2 regions of the Luteibacter sp. 22Crub2.1 genome follow, and region 1 is predicted to be linked to the other one. Evidence: predicted binding sites of a transcription regulator. Region 1 holds the regulator's gene; the other holds the start of a gene.

The links. Region 1 encodes FliA, which starts transcription of late flagellar genes. Its sites were predicted from a motif close to TAAAGTTTNNCNNNCNNNGGCCGATAA; they were not measured.
Region 2: the regulator FliA is predicted to act here: its motif matches at 2,456-2,482, upstream of B5X73_RS19550 (GGDEF domain-containing protein).

What each region holds. Positions count from the first base shown of each region.
Region 1 is NZ_FUYT01000015.1:81,959-89,845, reverse strand. Features, by position in the region: gene B5X73_RS16175 (chemotaxis protein CheA) at 1-1,527, opposite strand, end outside; gene B5X73_RS16170 (protein phosphatase CheZ) at 1,535-2,176, opposite strand; gene cheY (chemotaxis response regulator CheY) at 2,187-2,588, opposite strand; gene B5X73_RS16160 (RNA polymerase sigma factor FliA) at 2,642-3,373, opposite strand; gene B5X73_RS16155 (MinD/ParA family ATP-binding protein) at 3,370-4,245, opposite strand; gene flhF (flagellar biosynthesis GTPase FlhF) at 4,316-5,683, opposite strand; gene flhA (flagellar biosynthesis protein FlhA) at 5,717-7,828, opposite strand; gene flhB (flagellar biosynthesis protein FlhB) at 7,832-7,887, opposite strand, start outside.
Region 2 is NZ_FUYT01000024.1:11,202-19,088, reverse strand. Features, by position in the region: gene B5X73_RS19570 (S9 family peptidase) at 1-429, opposite strand, end outside; gene B5X73_RS19565 (GNAT family N-acetyltransferase) at 516-806, opposite strand; gene B5X73_RS19560 (OsmC family protein) at 905-1,330, shown strand; gene B5X73_RS19555 (CorA family divalent cation transporter) at 1,390-2,367, shown strand; gene B5X73_RS19550 (GGDEF domain-containing protein) at 2,622-3,695, shown strand; gene B5X73_RS19545 (alpha-ketoglutarate-dependent dioxygenase AlkB) at 3,715-4,332, opposite strand; gene sodC (superoxide dismutase family protein) at 4,340-4,867, opposite strand; gene B5X73_RS19535 (pseudouridine synthase) at 4,982-5,683, opposite strand; gene B5X73_RS19530 (class I SAM-dependent methyltransferase) at 5,680-6,744, opposite strand; gene B5X73_RS19525 (protein adenylyltransferase SelO) at 6,796-7,887, opposite strand, start outside.

The sequences.
Region 1 (7,887 bases):
GCCGGAAATGTCGGACACCGTGCTGGCGGTCGAGAAGCCCGGGCGGAAGACGATTTCGTAGCATTCGCGCTCGTCCAGACGCGCGGCCTGCTCCGCGTCCATCAGGCCCTTTTCGACGGCCTTGCGGCGCAGGACCTCGGGATCCATGCCCTTGCCGTCGTCGGTGACGGTAATGACGATGCGGTCGCCGTACTGGCCAGCGGCGAGGCGCACCGTGCCCAGACGCGACTTACCTTCGGCCGCGCGCACGTCAGGCATCTCGATGCCGTGATCCACCGCGTTACGCAGCAAATGCACGAGCGGATCGGCGAGCGCCTCGACCACGGTGCGATCGATATCGGTTTCTTCGCCTTCCGTGACGAGCTCGATCTCTTTACCGAGCTGGCGGGCGAGGTCACGAATGATGCGTGGGAAACGGGAGAACAGTTTGCCGACGGGCTGCATGCGCATGCGCAGCACGGCGTTCTGCAAGTCTTCCGCGACGCGCTCCAGCTCGCCGATGGCACGTTCCATCGGATCGTTGCCGCCGCGCGGTGCGAGGCTGGTGAGGCGGTTGCGTACGAGCACGAGCTCGCCCGCGGCGTCGACCAGGCTGTCGAGACGATGCGTGTCGACGCGAACCGTCGTGTCGGCGGCGGACGCGGCGCGCTTTTCGCCAGCCGCGGCGGGCGCGGCCTTCGCTGCGGGAGCAGCCACTGCCGGCGGTGCGGGTGCAGCGACCGGAACCACGGCGAGCGCAGGCGTGGATGCGACAACAGGCGCCGCACCACCGACCGCACCCGGCGCTGCCGTGCCGTGAAGGGAATCCAGCAAGGCTTCGAATTCGTCGTCGCTGATCGCGTCGTTGTTCGACGGCAACGGTGCTGCGGCAGCGACCACGGGTGCGGGCGTCGGTGCCGATGCGGAAACAGCTGCGCTGTCCGCGCCTGGCGCACCCGTGCCGTACAACGAATCGAGCAGCGCTTCGAACTCGTCATCGTTGATCGTCGCGGACGAGGCCGGTGCCGGCGCGCGGTCGGTGCGCGCGGCGTCGAGCATCGCCTCGAATTCATCTTCGATCGGGTCGTACGCTTTCGGCGCGGAAGGTGCCGCGACCGGCGAAGAGATCGGTACCGCCAAGGCAACGGGAGCCGCGGATACGGCACGACCGGGAATCAGCAGCCGGTCGAGCAGCGAACGCGGCGCGGGCTCGATCGGCACGCCGCCATCGGCGGCGCGCATCATGTCGTTGAGCAGGTCGAGCGACTCGAGCAGCGCATCCATGAAGGCGGCGTTGAGCACGATAGTGCCGTTACGCGCTTCGTTCAGAAGATCTTCGCCACGGTGGCACAGCTCCACCATGGGATTGAGCCCAAGGAAGCCCGCACCGCCCTTCACGGTGTGGAACGCACGGAAGACCGCGTTCAGCAGCTCCGTGTCGTTCGGCGACGCTTCGAGATCCACGAGCTGCTCGCCCAGGCTCTCGAGCAGTTCGCGCGCTTCGATCAGGAAGACGTTGAGCAGCTCGTTGTCCAGCTCCACGCTCATAGCGGGCTCAGAATCCGAATTCGCTGAGGAGGCGATCCACTTCGTCCTGGCTGACCTTGTCCGCGGCCGGGGCATTGCCGCCCGCGAGCGAGCCGGTCAGACGGACCAGCTCGACCAGCGACGACTCGACCTTGGCCATGAACGCCTCGACCTGCGCCACGCGCTGACCGGAAAGATCCTGCCACGACTGGGCTTCGACCATTTCGCCCAGGCCGATGTCGCAGCTCTGCGCGAAATCGCCCACGCGCACGGCAAGCGCCGTGGCATTGGTGCCGAACGCCGGGTCGGCATGATCGAGCACCAGCACTTCGTCGGCCTGCTTCGCCAGCGCCTGGGCCTGTGGACGCAGCTTTTCGCTGAAGTCCAGAGTGCGGTGCGCCGCGGTCGAGCTCATCTCGAGCACGTCACGCAGATGCTTGCGCGCATCGCTCATGTTGCCCGGCACGCCGTCGGTCGAAATGTCCGAAGCGAGGCGGCGCACGGATTCGTGCAGGTCGCGCGCAAGGTGGCCCAGCGCCAGGAACAGGTGCTGCTCGCGGCTGCGGATCAGGTTGTCGAGTGCCTTTTCGAAGGCGGCGCCGTCGTCGGCCTCGAGCAGCTCGCGCAGTTCGGGGACGACCTCTTGGCCGGGGGAGAGCATCGTATTCATCGTTATTCCCTTAGCCCGCAGCCGCGGCGAGTCGTTCGAAGATCTTGTCGAGCTTTTCCTTCAGCGTGACCGCCGTGAAAGGCTTGACGACGTAGCCGTTAACACCGCTCTGCGCGGCGGCGATGATCTGATCGCGGTTGTTTTCCGCGGTCACCATCAGCACCGGCAACGACTTCAGACCGGCATCGGCGCGGATGGCGCGAAGCAGGTCGATGCCCGTCATGTTGGGCATGTTCCAGTCGGTGACGACAAGGTCGATCGGCTGCGAGCGCAGCAACGCGAGGGCCGCGTTACCGTCTTCGGCTTCCTGAATGAGCGTGTTGGTGAAACCCAACTCGACCAGGAGATTCCTGACGATGCGCCGCATGGTGGAAAAGTCGTCCACCACGAGGATCTTCATGTTCTTGTCCAAAACTGCTCTCCGCCACGTGCTTTTTCTTTACCGGCGACGGCACCGCGATGCCGTCACTGCTTGTCTTTCCAACCCGTCATGCGTGCACGCAGGCGAATCAGGGCCTGGCCATGGATCTGGCACACGCGCGACTCGCTCACACCCAGTACCACACCGATTTCTTTCAGGTTGAGCTCTTCATCGTAGTACAGCGACATCACCAGCTTCTCGCGTTCCGGCAGGCCGTCGATCGATTGCGCCAGCGCGTCGCGCAGGCCGTTCTTCTCGAAGTTGCCCTCCGGGCCCGAGGCGTCGGGGTCCGCGACGTCGATCGCCGCGCCTTCGTCGCCTTCCGGCGCCGTGAGGCTCAGCAACCGCGCGCTCGCCGCGTCGGCCAGAATCTGGTTGTACTCCATGGCGTCGATACCCAGCCGCTTCATCACTTCCGCGTCTTCGGCGTCGCCACCCGTTTCGTTCTCGATCTGCCTCGTTACTTCAGCCACCTCGCGCAACTTCCGGTGGACGGAGCGCGGGGTCCAGTCCGTCTTGCGCAGTTCGTCCAGCATGGCGCCACGAATGCGGATGCCCGCATAGGTCTCGAAGCTGGCCGCGCGAGTCGGCGAGTAATTTCTTGCGGCCTCGAGCAGTCCGATCATTCCGGCCTGCATGAGGTCATTCGCGTCCACGCTTGGCGGCAGGCGGCCCATCAGGTGATAGGCGATCCGGCGCACCAGGGGTGCATGCGTTTTAACCAGTTGATCCGCTGGAACTCTAGTGATTTCAAGGTATTCGCTAGCGACACTCACAGCGGCAGCCCTCCCCCCATGTGGTTCCGTTCGGCGAAAAAGCCGATGCGACCCTGCACCCGGGGTTCGGGTTCACCCCATGTATCGACCGACCGGGCCAGATTCTTGAATCCCACCGCCGAGCGGCTGCTCGGCCAGGCGTCGACCACGGCCGCCTGACGGCGGATGGCCTGACGCAGGTACTCGTCGTGCGGAACCATGCCCATGAAATCCAGGGACACGTCCAGGAAGCGGTTGGTCACGCGGGCCAGCTTCTCGAACAGCTGACGGCCTTCCTGCGCATGGCGGACCATGTTGGCGACGATGCGGAAGCGGTTCACGTCGAACTCGCGGCTCATCACCTTTATCAGCGCGTAGGCGTCGGTCAGCGAGGCCGGCTCGTCGCAGACCACGACCACCACTTCGTCGGAGGCTGCCGCGAACATCGACACGCTGTCGGAGATGCCGGCGGCGGTGTCGACGATCAGATATTCGGGGGCGACCGGGTATTCGTCGAAGGCGCGGATCACGGCGGCGTGCTCGATATTCGGCAGCTGCGCCATGCGGCGCGCGCCCGAGGTCGCCGGGATCACCTTCAGGCCGTGGTTGGCGTGGAGGATCAGGTCCTCGATGCGGCACTCGCCTTCGAGCATGTGGCCCAGATGGCGCGTGGGCTGCAGGCCCAGCAGCACGTCGATGTTCGCCATGGCCAGATCCGCGTCCAGCAGGACCACGTCACGGCCGCCCATCGCGAGCGCCATGCCGAGGTTGACCGCCACCGTGGTCTTGCCCACGCCGCCCTTGCCGCCCGCCACCGCGATGCTGCGCGTGGGACGACGGTCGGCGAGCCAGTTGAGCCCAGCAGCCTGGGTGGAATCGACGTGTGTGTTCATGAAGGAATTCACTGCCGTGAAGGGGTGTGCGGATGCGGATGCCGTGGTCACGTTACTTCAGTTCCCGGTGTCAGGCGATGGCTGGCGCGGTGGAGAAGCCGAAACGGTCGGCGAGAATCGCGTCGTCCGGTTCGTCGGTGCGCTGCTTGACAAGTTGAGCGGCCAGGCAGACGAGTTTGCGCGCATCCGCGGAGGCGATGTCTTCCGGCACGCGCTGACCATCCGTGGTGTAGTCGAGCGGCAGACCGTGACGGATGACGGCCGACAGGGCACCGCCGATCAGTGGGGCCTCGTCGAGCTTGGTCAGGATCGCGGTCTGCGGCGCCAGCGGCGCGTAGGCACGGATCGCGTTGTCGATGGCCTGCGCCTGCGCGTTCGCGGCAAGCACGAGGCAGACACGCACCTCGGTCATCGCGCGCAGGGTGTCGAACTGCTGCTGCAGCTTCGGATCGTTACCGGCCAGGCCGGCGGTATCGATCAGCACGGTGTGCTTGCCACGCAGCTGCAGCAGCACGTTGCGCAGGCTCTGTGCGTCATGGGCGTTGTAAACGCGCACGCCGAGCAGGCGGCCGTAATGTTCCAGCTGAGCGCCCGCGCCGATGCGGTACTGGTCGGCACTGATCAGCGCGACGTTCGAGGCGCCGTGGCGGAGCACCGCACGCGCCGCAAGCTTGGCGATGGTGGTGGTCTTGCCAACGCCCGTCGTCCCGACCAGAGCGGTGACGGCGCTACCGGCGGTATCGGCGTTGCGGCCGCTGGTACGGATGTTGCGCGAGAGGATGCCCAGCGGCAGGTAGCGGGCCTGCTCGGCGGTCATGCCCGGCGGCAGCTCGGCGCAGAGCGCGCGGGCCACGTCGCCGTCGATGCCCAGGCGGGTCATCTCGCGGAGCACGCGGGCGCGCAGCGGCTGGTCGCGGTCCATCTGATTCCAGGCGAGCGTGGACAGCTGCACTTCCAGCATCTCACGCAGGCTGTTGATCTCGGCACGCACGCCATTGACGGCGGCGTCGCTGTTCGCGGTGTGGTTCGGGGCGACCGTCGCGGCGCGCACCACATCGGCGACGCTGGCGGCGAGCGCGGCGCTCGACTGACGCTGCGGCGCATTCGGATTCACGACCTGCGGCGCGGCGGGCGCCGGAGCACCGCGCGTCACACGTTCGACAGCGGCGGCGGTCGCGGCCTTGGCCTGATCGATGCGGGCGGCGAAGTCGTTCTCGCGGCGCACGCGGATCGGGGCTTCCTCGCGCTCGCGCGGCGGAAGATCGACACCGAAGCCGGCTTCACGCACCAGCGCTTCGTCGTAATCCAGCGCCGCGATGATCTCGATGCCGTCGTCCAGCCGACGGGTCGACAGGATCACGGCATCCGGGCCCTGCTCGTCGCGCACCTGGCGCATGGCCTGGCGCATGTCGGGGGCTACGAAGCGTTTGATTTTCATGCGTTCGATCCTGTGTCCATGTTCATTCCCCACTTACCTGCCGAGCGCCGTCACCAGCTTGACGCGTCGGTTATCCGGAACTTCGTTGTAAGCGAGTACATGCAGGTTTTGGGCCACATGACGCGTGAAGCGCGAAAGCCATGGACGAAGCGCGGGAGAGACCAGCAATACCGCCGGTTCGCCGGCCGCTTCCTGACGCCGTGCGGCCTCGGCGACGTTCTGCTGAAGACGATCGGCCAGACCCGGCTCCACGGCCGCGCCAGTCGGACCGCCACCCTGCAGCGACTGCAGCAGGATCTGCTCGAGTTCCGGCGCCAAAGTAATGACGGGCACTTCCGAACCCAGGCCGGCGATCTCCTGCACGATCTGACGACCGAGCGTGACGCGTACGGCGGCGGCGAGCACGCCGGGATCCTGACTCTGACCCGCGTGCTCCGCCAGCGACTCGACGATGCCGCGGAAGTTGCGGATGGGCACGCGCTCGGCGAGCAGGTTCTGCAGCACCTTGACCACCGCACCCAGCGACAGCCGCTTGGGCACGAGATCTTCGACCAGCTTCGGCGTCTGCTGGGCCAGACGGTCGAGCAACTGCTGCACGTCCTGGTGGCCGATGAGTTCGTGGGCGTGGTTCTGCAGAATGTGCGACAGGTGCGTGGCGATGACGGTGGCCGGGTCGACCACGGTGTAGCCCAGCGTCTGCGCGTGCTCGCGCATCCCCGGCTCGATCCACACGGCATCGAGGCCGAAGGCGGGATCGCGCGTGGCGATGCCATTGATCGTCCCGTGCACTCGGCCCGGATCGATCGCCAGCATGCGCTCGGTATGGATTTCGGCCTCGCCCATCGGTACGCCCATCAGCGAAATGCGATAGCCGTGCGGTGCAAGATCGAGGTTGTCGCGAATGTGGACGGACGGGACGAGAAAGCCGAGCTCCTGCGACAGCTTGCGACGCACGGATTTGATCCGCGCCATGAGCTCGCCGCCCTGCGCCTTGTCCACCAGCGGAATCAGGCGATAGCCGACTTCCAGGCCGATGGTGTCGACCTGCGCCACGTCTTCCCACGAGAGTTCGAGACGCTCGGCCGGCGGCGCGGACTCCAGCGCCAGATCGGTACCCGGGGCGCCCGGCGCGCCGGTGGCGCCACCCTCGGCGACGAGGTTCTTGCGCTGCTGCAGCTTCCACGCGGCAAAGCCGGCGCCACCGGCCAGCAGAAGGAACGGAATGTTCGGCATCCCGGGGATCAGACCCATCGTGCCGAGCACGGCGGCGGCCACGCCCAGCGCCTTGGGCTGACCGAACAGCTGGCCCATCACGTGCTTGCCCATCTCCTGCGACTTGGACACGCGGGTGACGATGACCGCCGTGGCGATCGAGAGCATCAGGCCGGGGACCTGGGCGACGAGGCCGTCACCAATGGTCAGCAGCGTGTAGGTACGCGCGGCTTCGCCGGCCGACAGGCCATGCTGGAACATGCCGATGAAGAAGCCACCCAGCATGTTGATGGCGAGGATGAGCATGCCCGCCGTGGCATCGCCGCGGACGAACTTGGACGCACCGTCCATCGAGCCGTAGAAGTCGGCTTCCTCACGCACTTCCTGGCGGCGCTCGCGCGCCTGTTCCTGGGTCAGCAGACCGGCGTTGAGATCGGCGTCGATCGCCATCTGCTTGCCGGGCATGGCGTCGAGGGTGAAGCGGGCGGTCACTTCGGACACGCGAGTGGCGCCCTTGGTGACGACCACGAAGTTGATGATGGTGAGGATGGCGAAGACGACGAAACCGACGGCGAAGTTGCCGCCGATGACGAACTCGGCGAAGGCCTCGATGACCTTGCCCGCGGCGCCCGGGCCGTTATGACCGTGCAGCAGCACCACGCGGGTGGAAGCGATGTTCAGCGCCAGGCGCAGCAACGTGGCGAACAGCACCACCGTCGGGAACGAGGCCAGCTCCAGCGGGCGCATCACGTACATGGTGGCGAGCAGGATCACCAGCGACAACGCGATGTTGAAGGTGAACAGCAGGTCCAGCATGAAGGGCGGCAGCGGCAGCATCATCATGCCGAGCATGATCAGCATGGCGACCGGCGCCGCCACGCCTCGGCGGCCGATCTGCCGGAACGTACCCATCAGGTTGGTGGAAGCGGCCATTCGTCAGTTATCCATGCGGTAGGGGCCGAGCAGGTCCGGGTCGATCTCCTGCTTCGGTA
Region 2 (7,887 bases), on a different contig from region 1:
GTAGCCGGTGAGGTGGGTCAGCCGCACGGGCGCGGCGCGGGTACCGGTGTCGACGGTGTAGATGTCGTTCTGCTTGCCCTCCTCCACGCCCGGGGCGCTGCCCGCGCAATCGGACAGGAAGGCGAGGTGGCGGGAGTCGGCGGCCCAGGCGACCGAGGTCTCGCTGCACCCCTTGCTCGCGGTGATGCGGTGGGCATGCTGGCCCTGCGCGTCGGCGATCTCGATCACCGGCTTGCCATCGGTCTTCACCGCCCAGGCCAGCTGCCTGCCATCGGGCGAAAGCGCGACGGACTCGATCGTGCGGACCTTGGCCAGCGACGAGAGGATGGCCGCGATACGCGGATCATCGGCGGATTTCGTCGGGGTGTCGGCGAGGCTGGCCTGGGTGAAGGCGAGCGCGACGGCCGCGGCGATCCACTTCGTACGCATGGGGTGACCTGATGTGTGATTGAGGTGTGAAAACTATCACGACACTCATTACTCTCGCGAGCACCCCATTGCCGACTCGGATTTCGTCAGGCCAGCAAGTGAGAAAACTCCGGATTGCGCTTGAACCAGGTCGCCGCGTAGGAGCAAGCGGGCTGCACCTTCCATCCCCTGGCCTCGGCGACCTGTACGGCGAACTTCGTCAGGAGGGAGGCAATGCCCCGCCCGCCCACGGGCGATGGCACGCCGGTGTGCGTGATCGTCATCACGTTACCGGCGAGGCGGTACTCCACCTCGCAGGTGTGACCGTCCACCACGGTCGTGAACACCTGGTTTTCGGCGTCATGCGTCATTTCCAGCGGTTTCGCGTTGTCGCTCATCGGTCATCTCCATCAAAAGGACAGCCGCACCTTCGCATTCTCTGGATGGGCGGGCCGTTAAGGTCAGCCGATCATCCCCCCACCGAAGGAGAATCTCCATGCAGAAGTCAGGCTCAGCGGTCTGGAAAGGCGGCATCAAGGATGGCCAGGGCACGATCTCGACCCAGACCGGCGTACTGAAGGAAGCCCCCTACGGCTTCAAGTCGCGCTTCGAAGACGGCCCGGGCACCAATCCCGAGGAACTGATCGGCGCCGCGCACGCTGGCTGTTTCTCGATGGCGCTGTCGCTCATGCTCGGCAACGCCGGCCTCACCCCCGACAGGATCGAGACGAAGGCCGACGTCACCCTCGACAAGGACGGCGACGGTTTCTCCATCACCAAGGTGCATCTCACCGTGAAGGCGAAGATCCCCGGCACGGACCAGGCCGGGTTCGAAGCCATCGCCAGGCAGGCGAAGGAAGGCTGCCCGGTCTCCAAGGTGCTGAATGCCGCGATCAGCATGGACGCCACCCTCGAAGCGTAAACTGCTCCGGCCGCCGGCCCCGGCCGGCGGCTTCCCTGGCCGACAGGATCGAACCCAGCGTGCTGATCATTCACGAACACGGCCAGCGCCAGCCCATCCGCTGGACGGCCGACATGGGCAGGCCGAAAGCGCCCATCTGGGTCGATCTGTTCGATCCCAGCGAAGACGAGAAAAAATGCGCGGCCGACATCTCCGGCCTACGCATTCCGGAGCGGGCCGACGTGGACAACCTCGCCCTGTCCAGCCGCATCCGCACGGACGACGACGCGATGTACCTGTCGATCCCGTATTTCGCGGATGTCGATCCCGACGCCCCCAACGGTACCGGCCATCGCCCTTCCCCCGTCGGCATCGTGGTCACCGGGCATGTCCTGATGACGCTTCGCTTCCAGACCTCGCCCGCCTTCGACCTGGCGGCGCAGAGCTGCGATGAGCAGCACTGGGATTCCAGCGCCGACGTGCTGGCGACGCTGATCGAGGCGATCGTCAACCTCGCGGCCAGGCGCATGGAGGACGTGTCCGCCGATCTGAAACAGCTGTCCGATCGTGTGTTCACCACCGAGCGTCTGGGCACGCCCGCCCTGCGCGACTGCATGCTCGAGGTCGGCCGCCTCGAGGGCGAGCAGGCACGCAACCGCTCGTCCATGCTGGGCGTGCAGCGCATCGTCTCGTTCGTGCGGGCCAAGCAGCCCGAGTGGATGTCCGATCAGGTCGAGGTCCGTCTGCGCGTGGTCGACCACGACCTCCGCACCCTGGACGAGTTCGACGATCAGCTGACCAACAAGCTCCAGTTCCTGCTGGATGCAAGCCTGGGCTTCATCAGCACGGACCAGAACCACGTGATGAAGGTGCTGACCGTGACCTCCGTGGCGACCATTCCCCCGGTGATCCTGGCCGGCGTCTGGGGCATGAACTTCAAGCACATGCCCGAGCTGGACTGGACCTTCGGCTATCCGATGGCGATCGGCGCCATCCTGCTGAGCATTCTGCTGCCCGTGCTGTTCTTCAAATGGCGGGGCTGGCTGGAAGGTGACTGAGCGGCGTCTCTAGCGCAGTCATTCACGCACGTGAAGACCCGTAAACCTGACGCACGTCGCATTTTTTTACATTGGGCCGTCTTTTCCCTAAAGTTCGCGGCTGCACTGCCGTTAGCACCCTTGAGGGTCGCCCGGTAGAAGCCGGTCGAAACGACACGGGGCTGCCATCCGGCGCGCTCCACTCGGGGGAGGAAGTGTTCGGTGCCAGTCAGTAGTCACTATCGCGTTCGCCATGCCCTGTCCTGGGGCCGCCCATGAAGACGCCGTGGCATGCCATGACGGGCGGCCTTCCCGAGACGCGACTGCTGGCGTCGGTGGCCGAGTTCACCCACCACCGCGATATCGACGCCCTGGACCACAGCCTGGTCCTTTCGCTGGCCGAGCTCATGCCGGTCAACAGCGTCACCCTGTGCAAGCGTGGCGAGAGTCTCCAACAGCCCATCGAATCGATGGTGGTCTGCGGCCGCAAGCGCGAAGGCGGCTTCGTCGTCAACGCGCTCGAACCACCGCGCGAGGGCGACCCGGTCGACACCATCGTCTGCGCGATGGAAACCCTGGAAGCGGTCAGCGACGTCACCGACAACGGCGACTGCCGCCTTGTCATTCCCATCCAGCGCGACGGGTCCGCGATCGGCGCCCTGATGCTCGAGGCCGACGACTCGCTTGACGCCGTCCGTGTGATGGTCGAAGGCTTCGCGCGCATCTACGGCAACTACATCGCCCTGCTCAACGAGAGCGAACGCGACAAGCTCACCGGCCTGTACAACCGCCGCAGCTTCGAACAGCGCCTGCGCCGCCTGCTCAAGCTCAGCCGCCAGCGTGCGCGTGCCGCCGTGGGCGGTGACGACGAACGCCGGGGCGGCGTGCGCGACGACGACAGCAAGATCTACCTCGCCATCCTCGACATCGACCACTTCAAGCGGATCAACGACACCTACGGTCACGTCTACGGCGACGAGGTCATCCTGATGCTGGCCCAGCAGATGCGCGCCAGCTTCCGCCAGAGCGACGTGCTCTTCCGCTTCGGCGGGGAAGAGTTCGTCATGCTGATCGCCGCGGAAAACGAATACGTGGCGCAACACGCGCTCGATCGCTTCCGGCAGTTCATCGCCGATCACACGTTTCCGCAGGTCGGCCACGTCACCGTCAGCATCGGCTACGCGCGGATCACCGAGAACGACTATCCCGAGATCGTGCTCGATCGCGCGGACAAGGCGCTGTATTTCGCCAAGGAAAACGGTCGTAACAGCGTCCATGGGTACGAAGACCTGACCCAGCGTGGCGAGCTCGCCGCGCCGGTCGCCCTCGGCAGCATCGACCTCTTCTGACGACGTTACGACCCGCCAGCTAGGCGCGCTTTCCCGGATAACGCCGCCCCGCGGACCCGCCGCGTGGGCGCACCCGGAGGGCCAGGCTGATCCTCGGCCCGACCTCGCCGCGCGACTTCGGTATCCCGTGGTCGTAATGGAACTGCGTGGCATGGCTCATCGTCAGCAGACTGCCCGCCTCCAGATCCAGGTCGAAGCTGCGCTTCGCCCCTTCGCGCTCACGCAACGTCATCCGCCGCGTCGCACCTAACGACAGCAGCGCGATCGGCTCGCCTTCCGCGATCTCGTCGATATGGTCGTTATGCGGCGCCACGCTGTCGCGACCGTCGCGATAAAGGTTGAGGCCCACGGAGGTGAACCGCACCCCGGTGACGGCGATCGCTTCGCGAGCAGCCTCGGCCAGGGGCGACGGCAAGGACGGATCGTCCAGCACGTAATGCTGCACCAGCCGCGGTACGTCCACTTCGCGCCCGTACATCTCACGCCGCTGCGCCTGCCATGGGATCGTCGACATCAGCGTGTCGAACCATCGCGCCGCCATCGGGGACGCGATAAGGCCCGGCTCGTACGCGAACCGCCCGTGCTCATCGTCGACGATCACGAGCGGTCCGGCAGCGAACAGCGAGCCCTGGGTCACGTCGCCCTTACTTGATGACGCCGCACGCGATGCGCGCACCGCCGCCGCCCAGCGGTTCCGGCTGGTCGGCGTAGTTGTCGCCACCGGCGTGGATCATCAGCGCATGGCCCTTCAGCGTCGCCAGCGTCTTGAGGTGCGGCGCGGTTACCGGCGTGGTGTCGGTACCATCGGCGGCAATCTCGATGCGCGGCAGGTCGCCCTCATGGCCCATGGCATCCGGACCTTCGTGCTTGCCGGTCTTCGCCGGGTCGAAGTGACCACCGGCAGCGAGCGCGGCGCCCTTCTTGCCGTCCTTCTCGCCCGGGTCGCAGCTGGCCTTCTCGTGCAGATGGAATCCATGCGTACCCGGCGGCAGGCCCTTGAGGTCCGGCGTGAACACGAGACCGCCGGCGCTTTCGGTCACGGTCACCTTGCCGACGGACGCGCCCGCGCCATCGGCGGTCACGGCGGTCAGCGGTACCACCACACTCTTCTCGGCAGCCTGAGCGGCGGCACAGACGAACAGGCCAGCGGCCACGATTGCGATCTTTCTCATCATGCACTCCTGTGGAATCGAGGTAACCCCGGGATACTGCACCCGGCGTAGACGGCACGTCCATAACCCACAGGCGACAGGCTTCCCGCTGCGGACGCCGCGAAGCAGCTGTCCCTACCTGCCAAACATGCGTGCCTTATCCGCCTCATCCAGCGCACGCCACTCACCGGAAGGCAGCCCGTCCAACGACAACCCACCCAGCGTCGTACGCTCGAGCGTCACCACGTGATTGCCCACCGCCGCGAACATCCGCCGCACCTGGTGATAACGGCCTTCCGTCAGCGTCAGACGCACATGACGCGGCCCCAGCACCTCCAGCGTCGCCGGAAGCAGCGGTTCGGTTTCGCCGTCCAGCATCAACGTGCCGGCGGCGAACGTATCGCCCTCGTCGCCACGCAGATCCTCGGCCAGCGTCGCTTCGTACACCTTGGCCAGCGAGGCCTTCGGCGAAATGATCCGGTGCAGCAGCGGACCGTCATCGGTGAACAGCAGCAGGCCCGACGTCTCCCGATCGAGGCGGCCGACCGTCGACAGTACCGGATTGCGCAACGCGAAGCGGGGTGGCAGCAGGTCGTAGACCAGGCGGCCGACGTCCTTGCGCGAGCAGGTGTAGCCGCTGGGTTTGTTGAGCATCAGCAGCAGGCCCTGCGGCGGGTCCAGCGGTTCGCCGTCGAAGCGCACGTCGGCGTGTTCAACCTTGTCGTCGGCGTAAAGCACCTCGCCCGCGGGATCGGTGACCAGACCTTCGCGGAACATGGATGCGACTTGCTTGCGGCTGCCATAGCCTAGATTCGCCAACAGGCGGACGAGCTTCATCGACGGGGCTCCTGTGCTTCGATGACCTTGAAGCCGTCGCGTTCGACGACCGTGCGGACGCGGGCGAATGCCGCGTCGAGTGCCGCCTCGTAAGCGAGGTGGCGATTGGCGACCATCCAGAACCGGCCGGCCGGCGCCAGCGCTCTGGCGGCGGTGGCGATGAAGGCGCGGCCGAGTTCCGGCTGGTCCGCGCGTCCCTGATGGAACGGCGGGTTGGAAAGAATGGTGTCGTACCCGGTATCGATGCCGTGGGTCACATCGGCCCACCGCACCGACGTGGCGATGCGGCGATTCGCGTGGGCGACCGCTTCGGCGAGGTTGGCCGTGGCGGGGGCGATGGCGCGACCTTCCGCTTCGTAGAGATCGGCGGCGACGATGCCCGGGCAACGCGCGATCGCCGCGCAGGCGAGATAGCCGAAGCCCGCACCAAGGTCGGCCAGGCGACCATGCAGGTCATCCGGCAGCACCTCGGCGAGCAGCGCGGACGCCGTGTCGATCCGATCCCAGGCGAACAGACCGCGGCGGCTCATGAAGCGACCGTCTTCGATCGTTTGTGGCGCATCGAAGGCGAGCCATTGCTCCATCAACGCGACGTCGGGCCCGGCACCCGCCTGCGTCCAGAACACCCGGCATTTGTGCTTCGACAGCTGACTGACACCGCCGGCCAACGCGGCGAGATCGGCCTCGGCGGTTCTGGCGCCTTCGCTGTTCGGCACACTGGCCACGACGATGCCGTCGCGTCCCACGCGACACATGGCCTGTGCGAACAGGGCCCGGCTCTCTTCGCGCTGACGAGTCGGCAGGATCATCACGACACGGAACGCGCCCTCCGGCGGGTCGGAGACGACCTCGAAGCCGGAGCGCGCCAGCGCATCGGCCGCAGGCTTGAACGATTGCTGCATCACCCAGCCGGGACGGCGCCGCTCGCGGAGGACGAAGCCGTCGCGCGCACGCAGGAACAGGACGCGCCCATCGGCCGGCCACGCCAGTTCACCCGTGATGAACGGGACGAACAGGGCGTCGAGTGCGGCTTCGGATGCGGTTCCGGCGGACAACGCCATGGACCTCGGTGCGACGGGATGGCCGCCGATTCTAGCGCGAGCGGGCCCCGCTCAGCTGCTGCAAGAGAGCATCGAGCAGCCCACGCGGTCGCGTGCCCAGTCCGGACGGCGGCCGGCGAGGTGGTCGCGACCGGGCTGTTCGTCGTAAGGACGACGCAGTGCGTCGAGCAATTCGTGGACACCGTCGTAGTCGCCCTGCTCCGCCCGGTCGATGGCCTGCTGGGCGAGATAATTGCGCAGCACGTAGCGCGGATTGCTCGCGTGCATGAGCGCCAGGCGCTCACCCGGCGTGGCCTCGTCGTCCTTCACGCGTGCCGCATAGCGCGTCAGCCAGGTTGCCAGCGCGTCGCTGACCGCCACGCGGCCCGCCTCGGTATAGAACGCGGCGCCTGCCGTGCCGACGGCGGGCTCATCGGGGTCGAGCGCCGCGAGGTCGCGGAAGAAGATCGTCATGTCCATTTCGCCCGCGGTCAGCAGGCCACGCAGGTCGGCGACCAGCGCATCGTCACCCTCGCGGGTACTGACGAGACCGAGCTTGGCGGCCGAGAACGCGGCGTCGGTGGCCTCGAAGACCTCCACGTAGCGGTCCAGCCCGGCCTGAAGGGCCTCGGTCCCCTCGAACAGGGGCGCCAGGGCCTGGGCCAGGCGCTGCAGGTTCCAGTACGCGACACGCGGCTGGTGGCCGAAGCGATAGCGGCGGTTGGCGCGGTCGGTGGTGTTCGGTGTCCAGTCGGGGTCGAAGTTGTCGACCCAGCCGTAAGGACCGTAGTCGATCGTCAGGCCCAGAATCGACAGGTTGTCGGTGTTCATCACGCCATGGACGAAGCCCACGCGCATCCAGTGAGCCATGAGCTTCGCCGTGCGCTCGCAGACCTCGCCGAAGAAGGCGCCGTAGCGCCCGGCGTCGGGCAGCCCGGCAAACGCGGGGAAATGCGTGCGGATGGTGAAGTCGACCAGCTGGCGCAGGAGCGCCACGTCGTTGCGCGAGGTCGGCAGCTCGTACGAGCCAAAACGCAGGAAGGATGGAGCCACCCGGCAGACGATGGCGCCCGGCTCGAGCGCGGGATGGCCGTCGTACATGACGTCGCGTAGCACCTCGTCACCGGTCACCACCAGCGAGAGCGCCCGGGTGGTCGGCACGCC